Regions from separate parts of the Comamonas thiooxydans genome, predicted to be linked through region 2. Evidence: riboswitches for the same ligand, from Rfam matches in the RefSeq annotation. Region 2 holds a riboswitch; the other holds the start of a gene.
What was found. Region 2 has a riboswitch for cobalamin ahead of CTR2_RS10485 (TonB-dependent receptor). Riboswitches for the same ligand answer to the same signal wherever they lie in the genome.
Positions count from the first base shown of each region.

Region 1: another riboswitch for cobalamin. It lies ahead of CTR2_RS16050 (ABC transporter substrate-binding protein); the one in region 2 lies ahead of CTR2_RS10485 (TonB-dependent receptor).

Region 1 covers NZ_AP026738.1:3,468,097-3,475,941, reverse strand. The annotation lists gene CTR2_RS16080 (response regulator transcription factor) at 1-489, opposite strand, end outside; gene CTR2_RS16075 (hypothetical protein) at 972-1,178, opposite strand; gene CTR2_RS16070 (hypothetical protein) at 1,078-1,701, shown strand; gene CTR2_RS16065 (hypothetical protein) at 2,033-2,518, shown strand; gene CTR2_RS16060 (hypothetical protein) at 2,549-2,881, shown strand; gene CTR2_RS16055 (GNAT family N-acetyltransferase) at 3,566-4,078, opposite strand; cobalamin riboswitch at 4,146-4,370, shown strand; gene CTR2_RS16050 (ABC transporter substrate-binding protein) at 4,459-5,508, shown strand; gene CTR2_RS16045 (FecCD family ABC transporter permease) at 5,561-6,637, shown strand; gene CTR2_RS16040 (ABC transporter ATP-binding protein) at 6,634-7,437, shown strand; gene CTR2_RS16035 (pseudoazurin) at 7,434-7,845, shown strand, end outside.
Region 2 covers NZ_AP026738.1:2,268,147-2,275,991, forward strand. The annotation lists gene CTR2_RS10470 (ABC transporter ATP-binding protein) at 1-514, opposite strand, end outside; gene CTR2_RS10475 (FecCD family ABC transporter permease) at 514-1,650, opposite strand; gene CTR2_RS10480 (ABC transporter substrate-binding protein) at 1,647-2,708, opposite strand; gene CTR2_RS10485 (TonB-dependent receptor) at 2,779-4,911, opposite strand; cobalamin riboswitch at 5,069-5,311, opposite strand; gene CTR2_RS10490 (DUF2721 domain-containing protein) at 5,573-6,067, shown strand; gene CTR2_RS10495 (hypothetical protein) at 6,082-6,411, shown strand; gene CTR2_RS10500 (HTH-type transcriptional regulator ArgP) at 6,413-7,333, opposite strand; gene CTR2_RS10505 (LysE/ArgO family amino acid transporter) at 7,425-7,845, shown strand, end outside.

The DNA of each region.
Region 1 (7,845 bases), 1.2 Mb from region 2:
TATGGAGGCTCCGCCATTGGCCACTTCCAGTACAGCCTGCGAATAACTCCCAAGCCATGAATTCTTCAAAAAATATCCTACGACACCTTTTTTGAAAGCATCCATAGCGATGTCGTCTTTTTCGCAGGAGGAAATTGCGATACTCAACACATTGGGCATTCTCAATTGGACCAGCTCCAGCAAATCTGCCCCTTGTCCTTCGCTAAGAGACAAGTCAACGAGAAGCACATCGAACTCCTGCGCCAAGATGCCCTTGCGCGCTTCTCGGTAGCTGGAAGCCTGCCCTACCAGGATAGTCCTGGGATCACGCATAAGCTCTTGCGCGATCACGCTCCTGATGTGCCTGTCTTCATCTGCCAAGAAAACCCGAACTGGCTGGCTCTTCTGACCTTTCATGTCGGATGGCCACGTGTAACCCAGGACAGAGGAGGTGACTTCGGTGCTGCCTGCATCAAGGTACGGCCCCTTGGGCGAGTCGGAGAGGTACATGGTGACACCCGTCTGTGTAATGAAAAGTGAGAAAAACCTCCTGAAAAATAAAACGGTAGCCTGTAAAAATCTATTGAAAAGCAATAAGGAATAATATAGTTAATATTTTTACAAATTTTCACAACATAAATAGGTATTTATTTCAGGCGTCAAAGAAAGAATAGATGAAAACCCTCTATTTTTTAAAACGAAATAATAGAAATCTAATTGAATTAAAGATTACTTTTTTTAACACTGTAAGAATTTTTCAACAAGCGCTATTTCTTCAATAGCGCACCATCCACCAATAACAATGCTCAAAGCATATTTTTGTGTAGATTTCATTTGCTGGAAAATATTAGCGAATAGGGTATTACTGTTTCCCAGGCATTTTCTGAAACTGCACCTACCGAAATCATGTTTTGGAACGTAACCACGGAATCCAAAGCTTGAAGACGGTCAAACTGGCCCTTGCTTCTTAATACCTAGCACTGGTCTCTCGCTCACAAAGTCTCAGTTGTCTTGAACTCGCTATTTAAAGGAATCATCATGAAAAAGTCTCTGATTGCCATGGCGGTTATTGCGCTGGCTGGTGTTGCTTCTGCTGCTGTGAGCGGCTCAAGCATCGCTGCCACAAACACGACGTCGAGCGCATCTTCAGCTACGGTGTCGGGTGCTGCCAGCTCGGGCAACGGTGCTGCGCTGAGCATGAATAGTGCAACCTCCGGTGCAACTTCCAACGCCAATGCCGCTGGTGGTGGCATTGCTGTAGGCCCTTACGGTGCCGGTGGTGCTGCGGTCAGTGGTGGCGCAACGACCTACGGTAACGTGAAGAGCCTTTCTGCAACTTCGGGCAACGCTGTTGCGGGTGGCGGTGCTGCGACCAACGCTAACGCAGGTTCTGCAGCCCTGGCTGGCTATAGCGCAGGCCCTGTCAGCGGCGGGGCAGCTGGTGCGGCCACTTCGCACACAGCCAACCAGGTTGCCACTGGCGCTGGCCCTGGTGGCGGACTGTCCTATGTGAACAGCAATGCTGGCACCACTTCCGGTTATGGCGCAACTTCGGCAGCTATTTCTGGGCCTGGCGGCGCATGGACCAACACCGGATCGGGCGCAACTTCGGTGGGTACCGTCCATCAGAACGCTGGAGCATTTGGCAACGCTGGCTACTTCTCCAACGGCGGTGGCACCTCCGGTACTGCCGGTGCAGGCTCAGCGGCCAATGCCAACTAAGGCAGCTGTCCCAAGATAGTTGTGTTTGTCCCGAGCCTGGCTGCCTGGCCGGGCTCGGGCAACGTAGGAGCAAAGCATGAAATTCTCAATAGCTCTGTTAAGTCTTTGCGTTCCTTTGTGCAGTTATGCGCAAAGTGCCGACAGCAGCGCGCAAAGCTCCTCCAACTCCTCATCCGTAGGGGCGCAACAGAACCAGTCGGTCACTATTGTCAATCCGGTTGCATCTCCGGCAGAGAGCCGATCAACGGCCACGATGGAGAGCAGATCCACTTCAACGTCAGATCAGAACATAACAACGAGTGGAACGACCACGCAAAACCTGAATAACACGGTGTCAGGAACGTCCAAGAACATCGTCGAGTACAGCGGCACATACACACTGAAGAACGTTCCCAGCGTGAGCGGTCCCAACCTCACAACCAGCAATGACACCTGCATGGGCAGCAGCAGCGGCAGTGCCAACGGCCCTGGCTTTGGCGTGAGCTTCGGCACAACCTGGACGGATGAGCATTGCAAGCGCCTGAAAATGAGCCGCGAGCTCTGGAACAAGGGCATGAAGGCCGCCTCGCTGGCTATGGACTGCATGGATCCTGCCGCTCGCGTGGCACTGGAGATCACGGGGTCGAAATGCCCGCAATCCATGACCGCAGATGAGCGTCGGAACAACTACGGGCCGGATGCTTCGGCACAAGGTAGCCCAACTCCTGCTGCGCCCCCTTCAGAGGCCCAGTCAAGTTTTGCACCGGAAGTCACTCGACCTGCGGCTGCCACCTCTGTGATGGAAGATCCACGTACAGCACAGCTGTACGACAACTAGCAGGCGTGATTCCTAATCTAGGAGACCGCTATGGGCAAGACTCTAGCTCTTTTAGCGATTGCACTATGCTGCGCTTCGTCTTTGGCTGCACCCGACTCTAGAGCCATCAATGAACCGTTGAGCATTCAACGCCAGGTCTTTGGCAGCGGTGAACAAGGTGCGACAGGGATGCAGCAAGCCGAGCCAGTGGGTGACTATGGAGTGTGGCATGTACCGCAGTACCTGCCTGGTTACCCTACTGCAGCAACGATCTGGCCCCGCGCCATACCTGTGAAATGCAAGGACAGGCAATGCGAAGGCTATGCGATTACCCCGCAGATGGGGCCAGGTGAGTACCTGTTTTTTGTGCCGACAAGCGAATAGACTGGTCAAAGGCATCACAGGGCGACAGCACTCGATTAGTGCTAACCGCAACTCACCTAACAAGGGCGGCTTCGTGCCGCCCTTGTTGATATTTGGTGTGCAGTTACGTAGCCACTCACCACTTATAAACGCACATACAGAGGACCTGTACGCGAGAACAGCGGGATGAGACAACACACCACAATCATTGGTGCAACGCGATTGTTCAGAGCAGCACCAAAATAAAGCCTTGCGCCCAGAGATCGACGCTGACACGCATTTCGAGGTGATTTCTCAGTGCCACCTGCTTTCAGTGATGTGCAGTACACAGAACGCGGCTGAGATGTAGGACGCCTATCGCTTTATTCATAGCAGCACATCGCCCTATATGCAGTCAAATAGCTACATTTAGGCGCGGGCGGGCGCATCAATTTTCAAGGGTGAACTGAAACGCTAGCGCCAGTCTGCATGGATCTACAACAATGACCAAAATCTAAAGATGCCAGACCTCTTGAGTCGTGTGCGGGAAAATAGCACGAATGCCGGATGTGGCCCCAAAGAAATTGGTAGCGCGGCTGAGGGAGTAGGTTCGAGCGCGAGGATAAAGACTGGACTTCCGGCCCGTGGGTAAACGGCGCCAGTGAAGAATATACATCTGACTCAACTCCTGGCAAACAGCCCTTTCAGGAATGCCCAAGGAACTGATCAGACCTCTTTATGCACTTCAAGCATACGTTGCATATGAATGGTTTGCCATAGCGGATCTGCTTCGCGGTCGATCACCTCGAAGCCTTGGGTCTGCCAGAACTCGACGGCCCCTGGCAAGAAGGGATGTGTGTGGAGGTAGAGCACTTGCACCTGTTGAGCCTGTGCATGTAGCTTCAATGCATCCACTAGTGCACCACCCACGCCGGATCGTCGAAACTCTGGGGCGACAAACAAGCGCACTAGCTCAACCACCTTCAACTGATGAAAGTTCAGTTGGGGAAATCTGCTGTCGTAGTCCCGGCAAGCAATCGTGGCCTGTACCCTTTGCTGGGAGTCGAGCGCTGCCAACATGCAACCGCTGCCTGAGAGGTAGGTCTCTTCGAAATAGCGCAGGTCCGGAGGAATTTCCAGCGTGTTGCCTCGCCCGGCGAACATGGCAATGCGTGCTTTTTGCAGAAAATCTTGAACCTTGTGCAACTCGCCAACACGCTGGATAGAAAAGCTGTTCATGCGGGACTTAGATAGGAGATCTGAGCGCATTCGGCACTTTGACCTAGGACTGTTGCTACAAAATCAGCTACATTACCGCAACTTTGGTTTCGCCAGAACATGCATGCGCACTCACGAATGCATGAGGGAATCCAGGGTCAGGTGCTCTTTGACACCGGCCCATGAAATGGAACTGCCCCCGCAACTGTAGGCAATGAGCCAACCATCACACAGCCACTGAACCTATGTTTGGGAAGGCGATGGCCAGCGATGATTTGCCAGTCAGGAGACCTGCCAGAGTACCAACCAATCATTGCCGGCGGGGTGTCCGGGAAGTGAGCATTTTCATCGCTCCGGTACCGCGTTGCTGATTCAGGCAGGCTGCAGGCGCATGGCTTGCTATGTCTTCCAGGGGGCTTCCGCCGCTTCTGGAGAGATATCCGATGCTGCTTCGAAGCCTTGCCGCCGCTGCCTTGCTCGCCTGCTCATGGTCTGCTTACGCGACAGACTATCCTTTGCAGCTGCAAAACTGCAGCTACACAGTCACTCTCGACAAAGCTCCCTCATCGGTGGTCACCATCGGTCAAGCAGGCACCGAAATGCTTTATGCCCTCGGGCTGGGCGACAAGGTGGCGGGCACCGCACTCTGGTTCAATCCGGTACAGCCCCGCTTCAAAGCCATCAATGACAAGGTGCCGCGCCTGTCCGACAACATTCCCAGCTTTGAGTCGGTCATCGGCAAGCGTCCTGCCTTGGTGGTGTCGCAGTTCGAATGGATGGTGGGCAAGGATGGGGTAGTCGGTACCCGCGAGCAGTTTCATGATCTCCACATAGCCACCTATGCCATGCCGGCGGATTGCGAAGGCAAAAATAATCTGGTCGGCTCGGACGGCACACGTACCGCCAGCTACGACGTGAAGGCCTTGTACAAAAGCATCCGCCAGTTGGCGCAGGTCTTTGATGTCGAAGCCCGAGGCGAGAGCCTGGTCAAGGATTTGAGCAAACGCCAGGCTCAGGCGGTGGCCAAGGTCAAATCCTCCAAGCTCAATAACCTGTCTGCAGCACTGTGGTTCTCTAGTGCTGATCTCGCAGCCGACCCTTATATGGCTGGTAAAAACGGGGTGGCAGGCTACATGATGCAGACGCTCGGTTTGCGCAATGTCGTCGGCTCTGCAGAAGAATGGCCCACGGTGGGCTGGGAAACCATTGCCAAGGCCAACCCCTCGATCCTGATCATTGCCCGCATGGATCGCCGCCGCTTTCCTGCCGACGATTACCAGAAGAAGCTGGACTTTCTCAAGAAGGACCCTGTCACCCAGCATATGGATGCCGTCAAGAACGGTCGCATCGTGATTGTGGACGCTGACGCCCTGCAAGGCTCCATCCGCCAGGTGGATGGCATGGAGCAGATTGCCAGTGCGGTGCTGAAAATCGAAGGCCTCTCCAAATAAGCCGAGCACAGCGGATGTCGCGCTTCAGGTGCGATATCCCAATCGCAGTGGCATGAATACCTCTACGCTGACTTCAACTTGGCCAGCCATGCCGGCCAGCCAGTTCCTGCGCGCAGTCCTGCTGACGATAGCCGCAGCGGCCATGCTCTTGCTGGCCATTGTTTTGGGCATAGCCATAGGTGAGACCGATATCTCGGCCCGCATTGTGTATGAGGTGCTCACCAACCGGCTGCTTGGGACCAGCTATCCGATAGATCCGATCAACGCGGGGATCGTCTGGAATTACCGGCTGACGCGAGCCTTGGTCGCCGCCAGTTGCGGGGCTGGCCTGGCAGTCTCCGGCGTTATCTTGCAGTCGTTGCTGCGAAATGCCTTGGCGGAGCCATATCTGCTCGGTATCTCTGCAGGCGCGTCCACAGGGGCCGTGCTGGTTTCGGTGGCCGGTCTGGGGGCCGGCTTCATATCGATGACCACGGGAGCCTTTTTCGGCGCGGTGTGCGCATTTGCCTTGGTGGCACTGTTAGCCCATGCCGCCGGCGATGGGGGGTTGCGCAACGGCGGCCAGATTGTGCTGGCCGGCATTGCCGGCTCGCAGCTGTTCAATGCACTGACCTCGTTGATCATCACCAAATCCGGAAGCGCAGAGCAGGCGCGCGGCATCATGTTTTGGCTGCTTGGCAATTTGAGCGGTGTGCGCTGGCCAGACACCGCTCTGACGGCCTCGGTGGCCGTAGCTGGCGTACTGGTGTGCCTGCTACATGCCCGTTCTCTCGACGCATTTGCCTTCGGCAGCGAGTCCGCTGCGGCGCTTGGGGTACCGGTGCGCCGCGTGCAGCTGACTTTGCTGCTGGCTGCAGCGTTGATGACTGCGGTGATGGTTTCGATCGTCGGAGCTATCGGCTTCGTCGGGTTGGTTATCCCTCACTCGGCACGCCTGATTGTGGGCGTGCGCCATCGACGCCTGATCCCCGTCAGTGCAGTGATTGGAGCCATCTTCCTGATTGCTGCCGACGTGGTCTCACGTACCCTGATCGGGGGACAGGTTCTGCCCATTGGTGTGATTACCGCTCTGGTCGGTGCGCCTGTGTTCGCCTGCATCCTGCTCAGGAGCCAGAAAGGTCGCTCATGAAAGAGGCCTTTGACAAGCCGAAGAATACGGCGGCCATAGAAGCGCGGGAGATCAGCTGGAAGATCCGAGGTACCCCAATCGTTCAGCAGGTCTGCTTGCAGGTGCGTCCGGGTGAAATGCTGGGGTTGATTGGGCCGAACGGCTCTGGAAAATCCAGTCTGCTGCGTCTATTGTCAGGCGTGCTTAAACCCAACTCCGGGGAGGTTCTGCTGGAGGGCCAGCGACTGCATCAGTTGCCTCGTCGTATGGTGGCGCGCCAACTGGCTTTTGTGGCACAGACTGCCGATACTGCGGATGCCATCAGTGTGACCGAGGCGGTGGAGCTGGGGCGTACTCCCTGGCTATCAGCCATTGACCCCCTGTCGAGCGTTGATCGATCGATTGTCCGAGATGCGTTGCGCGACGTCGGACTACTCTCCAAGGCAAACAGCAACTGGAGCACCTTGTCAGGCGGGGAGCGCCAAAGGGCACACATTGCCAGGGCTCTGGCGCAGCAACCGCGCCTGTTGCTGCTGGATGAGCCCTGCAATCATCTGGACGTCCATCAACAGCTGTCACTGTTGCAGTTGATCCAGCGTCTTCCAATCACCAAGGTCGTCGCGTTGCACGACCTCAATCAAGCCATGGTCTGCGACCGGCTGGCCGTCATGCATCAGGGCCAGTTGATTCAGCTGGGCGCACCTCATGAAGTGATGAGCCCGGATTTGCTGGAGCAAGTCTTTCAAGTCCAAGTTCGCACCTTGATCGATCCGCAGGATGGCTGCCGCGTTCTGCGCTTCCAGCCAATGCCAAGTCTTTGAATCAGAAAGTTCCCGGTATGCCCGTTCTTAACTCTGCCCGCTATGCAGCCTTGCTGCTGTGCATTTGTACCGCGCCTCCGGTTGCTGCAGAAACGATAGAAATCAAAATGCTCAACCGAGGCCCCCATGGAGCCATGGTGTACGAGCCCGAGTTCGTCAAGATCGCACCTGGTGACAGCGTCAAATTTCTGGCGACCAGCAGCGGTCACGATGCAGTGTCCGTCACAGGTATGGCACCGGCAGGGGCAACGCCTTTCAGGGGCAAGACGAATCAGGAAATCACGGTCACCATGACCGAGCCTGGTCTGTATGGAGTCAAGTGTCAGCCCCACTATGCGATGGGCATGGTGATGCTGATCCAGGTCGGCGACAGCTCGTTGTCCAAGCTCTCCGTGCCGGACGACGTGC
Region 2 (7,845 bases):
GTGCCTGTTGGGCCAGTGCGCGGGCCATGAGCACGCGCTGCTTCTCACCGCCCGAGAGCGTAGAAAACATGCGCTCGGCCAGTGGCTGGGCCTGCACCCGCGCCAGCGACTGGGCGACGATGGCAAAGTCTTGCGCGCTGTCTTTGTCAAAGGCGCTTTGGTGCGGCGTGCGTCCCATCAGCACCACATCGCGCACGCGCAGATCGAACTCGTTGGCATTTTCCTGTGCCAGCACGGCCATGGCACGGGCGTTGTCGCGGGCACTGTGCCGCCAGACGTCGCGCTCCTGCATACAGACCGTGCCGCTGGCGGGTCTGAGGATACGGTAGATCATGCGCAGCAGCGTGGACTTGCCACTGCCGTTGGGCCCGAGCAGGCCCACGAACTGGCCACGCGCCACCTGCAGGCTGACATCACGCACGATATGCGCCGCTGCGGCCTGAAAGTTGAGCTGACTGGCCTGCAAAAGCAGTTCGCTGTGGCTGGGTGCCTGAGCTTGATGGGCTTGGAGCATCACAGGCTCAGCCTTTCCCGGGAATTCTTGCGGCACAGCATCCAGACAAAGAAGGGGCCGCCCAGCAGCGAGGTGATGACGCCCACAGGCACTTCGGCCGGGGCAAAGCTGATGCGCGAGAACACATCGACCCAGACCAGGAAGATGGCGCCCACCAGCGCCGCCACGGGCAGCACGCTGCGATGCTCGGCCCCCACAAGCATGCGCGTGACATGAGGCACGATGAGGCCCACAAAGCCGATTGGGCCTGTCAGTGCCACCAGCACGCCGGTGACCAGGGAAACCAGCACAAACAGCCAGCGCCTTGTGCGCGTGGTGTCCACGCCCAGCGTCATGGCGGTTTCCTCGCCCGCGAGCAGGGCATTGAGTGAGCGCGCCTGCGTCAGCAGCAGAACCACGCCAGCCAGCAGCAGCAAGGCTGGCAGGCCCAGCTCGTCCCAGCGCGTGCCGGCCAGGCTGCCCAGTGTCCAGGTCAGCACCGAGTTAGCCAGCTCGCGCTGATCGGCCGTGAGCACGATCAGGCTGGTGACGCCGCCCAGGCAGTAGGCAATGGCCACGCCACCCAGAATCAGGCGCGAGGCCAGTAGCCTGCCGTGGGCATGGGCGAGAAAATACACCGTGGTGCAGGCGGCCAGCGCACCGCCAAAAGCGCCCAGCGGCAGGGCCAGCTCGCCCGCAAAGGCCAGTGTGCCAAAGGCCAGTACGCTGACCGCGCCTACCGAAGCGCCAGACGACACGCCCAGCAGATAGGGGTCGGCCAAGGGATTGCGCACCATGGCTTGCATGGCCACGCCCACCACGGCCAGACCTGCTCCGGCCAGAGCGGCCAGCAGCACGCGCGGCAGGCGCACCCGCCAGACGATTTGCTGCTGGGCCACGGTCCAGTCACCTCCGGACCCACCAAAGCTCAAGCCCAGGTTGTTGAGCTGCAGGCCTATTTCATGCGCCGTGATCTGCCATGCCAGTTGCGGCGCCATGCGCACCGGCCCCAGCGTGATGGCCAGCGTGAGCGAAAGCAGCAGCAGCGCGATCAACGCCGCCAGCCACAGTGCCAGTTGACGGCGCTGGGCCGAGAAAGCATTGGCGGTGGCGCTGACCGAAGCCGCACTGCTTGGGTGCTCGGCGGTCTGCATCATGGCTCGCTCACCTGCTCGGGTATCTGCTCGGGGTGCAGCGCATGGGCCAGGCGCTGGGTGGCGGCGACATTGCGCGGGCCTGGCGTTGCCTCGGCAAACTCCAGCAGCACGAACTTTTGCTCGCGTATGGCCTTGAGGTGGGCCAGCTCGGGCTTGGCCAGTAGAAACTGGCGTTTGCCGTCGGCCACGGGCCTGTCGTTATCGACGATGACTATCCAGTCCGGTTCGCGGGCAATCACGTCTTCCCAGTTGCCGCGCATCCAGCTGCTGTCCAGATCGTCAAAGATATTCGTTGCGCCCGCGGCCTCGATCATGGCCTGGGGCATGGCATAGCGGCCCGTGGTGACGGGGATGTCTGTGCCGCTGTCAAACACAAAGACCTTGGGTTTGTGGCTCACGTTCTGGAGGGCATCGGTCACGCGCTGCAGCTGGGCGCGCTGCTTGCCCACCAGCGCCTGGGCGCGTGCCTCGATGTCAAAGATGCGGCCCAGGTTGAGCAGGTCGTTGAAAGTGTCTTCCAGCGAAACGCGCTCGCGAGCCACCTGGCGTATGCAGGATTCGCTGAGCACATAGCTGGCAATGCCCAGCTCCTTGAGGCTGGCAGGAGTGATCTGGCCGGGTCTGAAGCCATAGGACCAGCCGCTGAAGACAAAGTCCGGCTGGGCGTTGAGCAGGGTCTCCAGGTTCATGCCCTGGCTGGACAGATCGGGCACGCCGGCCAGCAGCGGCTGCATGGTGGTGGGCAGGCGGCTGATGTCGCGCAGACCGCCATAGCCCACAAGCCTGTCCTGCAGGCCCAGGGCAAGAAACATCTCCAGCAGATTGATGCCGTGCACCACGGCACGCTGCGGAACTTTGTCATAGACCACGGGCTGGGTGCAGACATCGATGGTGAGCGCTGTTTTTGCCGCCTTGCTGGTTGAGGCTTGCGGGATGCTGCCGGCCTGATGGCTTTCGCCGCAGGCGCTGAGCGCTGCTGCCGAAGCCAGCATCGCGACAAACCATAGTGGTTGCTTCAGTAACAGGAGCTGCTGGCGAATGTACTTAAAGGACTTCATGGCTGAAAGTGTCTGAACTCAAGAAAATACAAGCGCAGGCAGCTACTGATATCAAAGCGATGCATGGCACTTAGAACGTGAACTCGGCCGTGAGATCGACGCGCCGCCCCTCACCCGGGTAAGCCTGTGCCGCCCTGGCGCTGGAGACGGCCGAGTAGGTGTAGAGCTTGTCCGTCAGGTTGCGCAGCGTCAGTCGATAGGTGCTGTGCGGCTGGGGACGCCAGCTCAGTGCAGCATCCCAGACGGTGTAGCCGCCACTGCGCGCGGTGTTGGCGTTGTCCGCAAAGCGGCTGCCCACTGCACGTGCGCCCAGCGATGCCTGCCAGCGGCCCAGGGTGTTGTGGGTGGTGTAGTGGGCCCACAGATTGGCGGTGTTGCGCGCCACGTTGGTGGGACGCTTGCCGGAGCGGTCGGCGCCACCGGCTTCGATCAGTTGGTCATACTTGGCGTCGACAAAGGCGTAATTACCCTCAAGGCGCCAGTTGGGTGACAGGCGCATCACCGCGCTCAGCTCCAGCCCCTGCGAGCTTTGCTTGCCGCCTTGCACGGACAGCAAAGCGTTGTTCGGGTCGCGCGTGATGATGTCTTTCTTCTCGATGCGATAGGCAGCGGCCGTCCATTCGCCCTGGCCCTGGGCGAACTGCTGCTTCAGGCCCAGCTCAATCTGGCGTGCCGTGGTCAGCTTGAAGGGGCTGTTGCCCAGGTTCAGGGTCAGCACATTGGTGACGGGGTCATGGCCTTGGGATAGCTGGCCGTAGAGGCTGGTCTGGGCACTGAGCTTGTGCGTCAGACCCAGGCGCCAGGCCGTTCCGTTCAGACGTTTGTCGAAGGAGCCGCTGCCCACCAGGTCATTGCGCTCAAAGTCCGTGAGGGCGCGGCGTATGCCGGCCAGCAGCAGCCATTTGTCGCTCAGCGTCCAGGCATCCTCGGCATAGAAGTCATGCGTGGTGGCCTGAGTGCGATAACTTGGCAGCATGGGCGAAGTATTGGGCCAGTAGCCCAGCGAGGGCTCGTTCACGCCGATGGTCGCGCTGCCCGCATAGTCGTTGCGTGCAAAGTTGAACCGGGCGCGGCTTACCTCCCAGCCCGCTACTACTTTGTGTGCACCGGCCTGGATGGTAGTTTCCAGCCGATTGCCGGTCTGGGCCAGATCGTGGGCCAGCTCCAGATAGTCACCCAGCGTCACTTGCTGCTTGCTGGGGTTGTAGCTATAGGCTTCGATGTTGCGCCAGTAGCGGTCGGCCTTGAAATGGTAGAGCTCGTTGCTCACGCTCAGCCAGTCGTTGACCTGGTACTGGACACGGGCGCGCACGCGCTTGTCCTTGATGCGGATATCGCTGTCAGCGGTGTTGAAGTTGCGTCCCAGCAGCTCGGGCACGATGGCACCGTTCATGGTGGGCGTGCCGAAATAGCGTGCAGGTTTTTCGTCGCTGACATCGGCCAGCAGTTCCATGCGCAGGGCCGCCGTGGGTTGCCAGCGCAGCGTGCTCATCAGCTTGCCGCCGCTGGCGCGGCTCATGTCGTGCTCGCCATTTGTGTGGTGGCCATAGGCATCCAGGCGGTAGCTCAGCGTGTCGCTCAGTGCGCCGCCCATGCCCAGACCAAGCTTGGCCGTACCGTGCGAGCCGGCCCCGACCAGTACTTCGCGCACCGTCTCCTTGCTGGGCTGCTTGCGCACCACATTGGCCGTGGCGCCCACGGTACCCGTGCCATAGACGATGGAGGCAGGGCCGCGCAGCACTTCCACGCGCTCATAGCCCCAGCTGTTGGCAGGGTAGGGCGTGGTCGACGAGGCCACGCTCAGGCGCACGCCGTCTTCGGCGATGCCCACCGAGTTGGTGCCGGTGAAGCCGCGCGTGCTGAAGGACAGGCTGCTGTAGCTGGTTGCAGACAGTGGCGTCATGCCCACGGTGCGGCCGATGATGTCGGCCATTCGGCTGTCACCGCGCTCCTGCCAGGTCTGCTCGTCCACATAGTCGAGGCTGGCGGGCAGGTCGCGGGTGGCGATGCCGGTCCGGCTGCCCGATGTTGTTGGCTGCGACAGACCCAGTCCGCCAGGGGCGTTGTCCGTGACCTGTACGGTGGGCAGTTGTGCTGCCGAGGAGAAAGTGGAGGGGCTTGAGCTGTTGGCCGAAGGTTCTGCGGCCAAGGTCAAGGCAGGTGCCAAGCCGATCAGGGCAGCAGGCAGGGCGAAAGATTTCATGTCGTCAGCGAGAACTGACCAGCCTGCATGCATGTGACGAGACCATGACCGGCGTCCGGAGTGCGCCTGGGTGTGCGCGCCTGTCGCCAATCAGCTGCCGTCACGCTGCTCCCCGCAGACGGTCGTTGCAAATGCCGACTGCCGGAATTGCACCCGGACGGTCAGCGCTTAACAGGCCGGTATCCGGGCTGGCAGATTGCGCGAGGCATGCCACTTCGTCTTCCCAGCGCTGCCGCGCACCTCTTGAAGAGGCCACGTAGAACGCCAGTGACTGACTCTTGCAGGTGCAAAAGCCGTGAAGTGGATTGATCTGCTTACCGTTGCGGGGGCAGCCAAGGCTTTGAACCTTGTTCCCGTTTAACCCGATGAAACATCGGGCACCTGCTACGTTGAACAAGCTTGGCAGACCGCAGTCTGAAAGATCGTTCGCGAAAAATTATATAGCACTGGCCATCGGCAGTGACTACGAGGCGGGATCCATGGCGACAAGGACAGACACAGGGCCAGCATCGGCATTGCGGCAGGCATGCCAATTGCCGTCAAACATCTGTCGCAGTAGAAAAACAGTCATGGCTGTTTTTTGAGTGAATCTAGTCAAAACTGAGCTGACATTTGTGCATAAAAATAGAGGCTGAGAAAGCCCCCCGATTCTGAGGACACCATGAGCATCTGGTCCATCGACGCGCAGACCGTCACCCACAGCATTCAGCTCGCTGTTGCGCCGGTTTTTTTCCTGACTGCCGTGGCCGGCATGATTGGCTCCGTAGCGGGGCGGCTGGCCCGCATCATTGACCGGGCCCGCAAGCTGGAGGAAAGCCTGCGCACCCTGGACGATCACGATCTGATCGCCCGCCACCTCAAGGAGCTGCATTTTCTGCGCGAGCGCGGGCGGCTGGCCAACGTCTCCATTGCACTGCTGACGTTGTGCGGCATGTGCATAGGGCTGACCATCGTGCTGCTGTTCGTGGGCCAGGCCTACGGCGTCAACGGCCATGGCTATGCCGTGTTCAGCTTTCTGCTGGGGGTGCTGGCCTTTGTGCTGGCGCTGTGCTGCTTCCTCTGGGAGACCATCATGGCGACACGCATTCTGGACTTTCATATGCTCACCCAGGCCAGGGCGGCAGTGCGCCATGTGGAGTCCGAGCATCGCCCCTGATTGCGCTGCGAGACATGTTTTTCCTGCCTCTGATCCTGGTGCCCATCGTCTTCCTGATGGCACTCGTTCGCCTCTATCAGATTCCCGTGCAGCTGCGTTCGGGCCGGTTGCGGCTGGTCGAGCGCGGCAGGCCGGGCTTGCGCCTGGCCACCTTGCTGGCCTATGCCGGGCTGCTGACGGGCAGCGGGGCATTGCTTGCGGCCTTGGTGTATGCAAGCTTTTTTGCGGCCGACCGGTGGTCGGCCTATCTGCATCTGGGGCCTTATCTGGCGCTTTATCCCTTTCTGTACCTGGCGGCAGCCTGGGTGTTCTATTACGGCCTGAAGAAGTCTGCTGTCGCCTGAGCTAGTCCTGTATGGGCTCCAGCCAGGCGGCTGCCGCATGGATGATGCAGTCGGTCAGTCGCTGCAGGCTGGCCTGGGCATTGCGGGTGTGGGCCCAGTACATGGGGATGTGTAGATCCCTGCCCGGAAGCAGTTCCATCAGATCGCCACTGGCCAGCTGCGGGGTGATCAGCTGGGCCGGGTGCATGCCCCAGCCCATGCCCAGTTCCACGGCACGGGTGTAGCCCTGGTTGGAGGGCAGAAAGTGACGCGCATTGTTGCGCCGCCCGTCCAGCCCCAGACCATGCAGCCATTGGTCCTGCAGGCTGTCCTTGCGGCCATAGTACATCATGGGCGCCCTGGCCAGCATCTGGGCCAGCTCCCTGTCCGACTCGGCCTGGGCCAGGTGACGCTGCACAAACTCCGGGCTGGCCACGGCGATATAGCGCATGCGACCCAGCGGCCAGGTGTTGCAGCCCGCAATCGCCGAGCCTGTGGCAGTGACGGCGGCCATGACTTCGCCTTCCTTGATGCGTTTGGCAGTGTGGTCCTGGTCGTCAATGCTGATGTCCAGCAACTCATTGCCGTCCTGCGTGAAAGCCGCCATGGCATCCATGAACCAGGTCGACAGGGAGTCGGCATTGACTGCCAGCTTCAGCGTGGGCAGGGCGGTTTGGCCTTCGGGGACCAGCTCGGGGTTCTTGCGGCGCAGATCGTTTTCCAGCAGCGCCACCTGCTCCACATGCAGACACAGGCGGCGGCCAGCCTCCGTTCCGGTGCAAGGCGTGCCGCGCAGCACCAGCACCTGGCCCACGCGTTCTTCCAGCAACTTGATGCGCTGGGAGATGGCGGAAGGGGTGACATGCAGCTTGCGCGCCGCACGCTCGAAGCTTCCCTCACGCAATACGGCTGCCAGTGCTTCCAGTCCCGCGTAGTCAAACATTAGAAATTCTTCATTGGATTGAGTAAATGTAATTTTACTTAATTGCTTTGCAGAGCAAGAATCCGGGCCGGTTTGGAGGAGTCAACGGCTCATGGACATGACAACTAATTTTTATTCCGCCTGGATTGCAGGCTTTACGGTGTGCGCATCGCTCATTGTTTCCATCGGTGCACAGAACCTGTATGTGCTGCGTCAGGCAGTGCAGGGCGAACATGTGAAGGCCTGCGTGGCTCTGTGTGTACTCAGCGACGCTTTGCTGGTTGCGCTGGGGGTGGCCGGCATGGCGCAGATGCTGACCAGCTATCCGGCATTGGCCCAGTATCTGACGTTGGGCGGAGCCGCATTCTTGCTGGCCTATGGTCTTTTCGCCCTGCGGCGCATGTGGTTGGCCCCGGATGCTGCCATGGAGGCTGGCGAGCGCAGGGCGGCACCGCGTGGGATGATGAGCGTGCTGGCTGCGCTGGCGGCCATCACCTTGCTCAACCCCCATGTGTACCTGGATACGGTGCTGC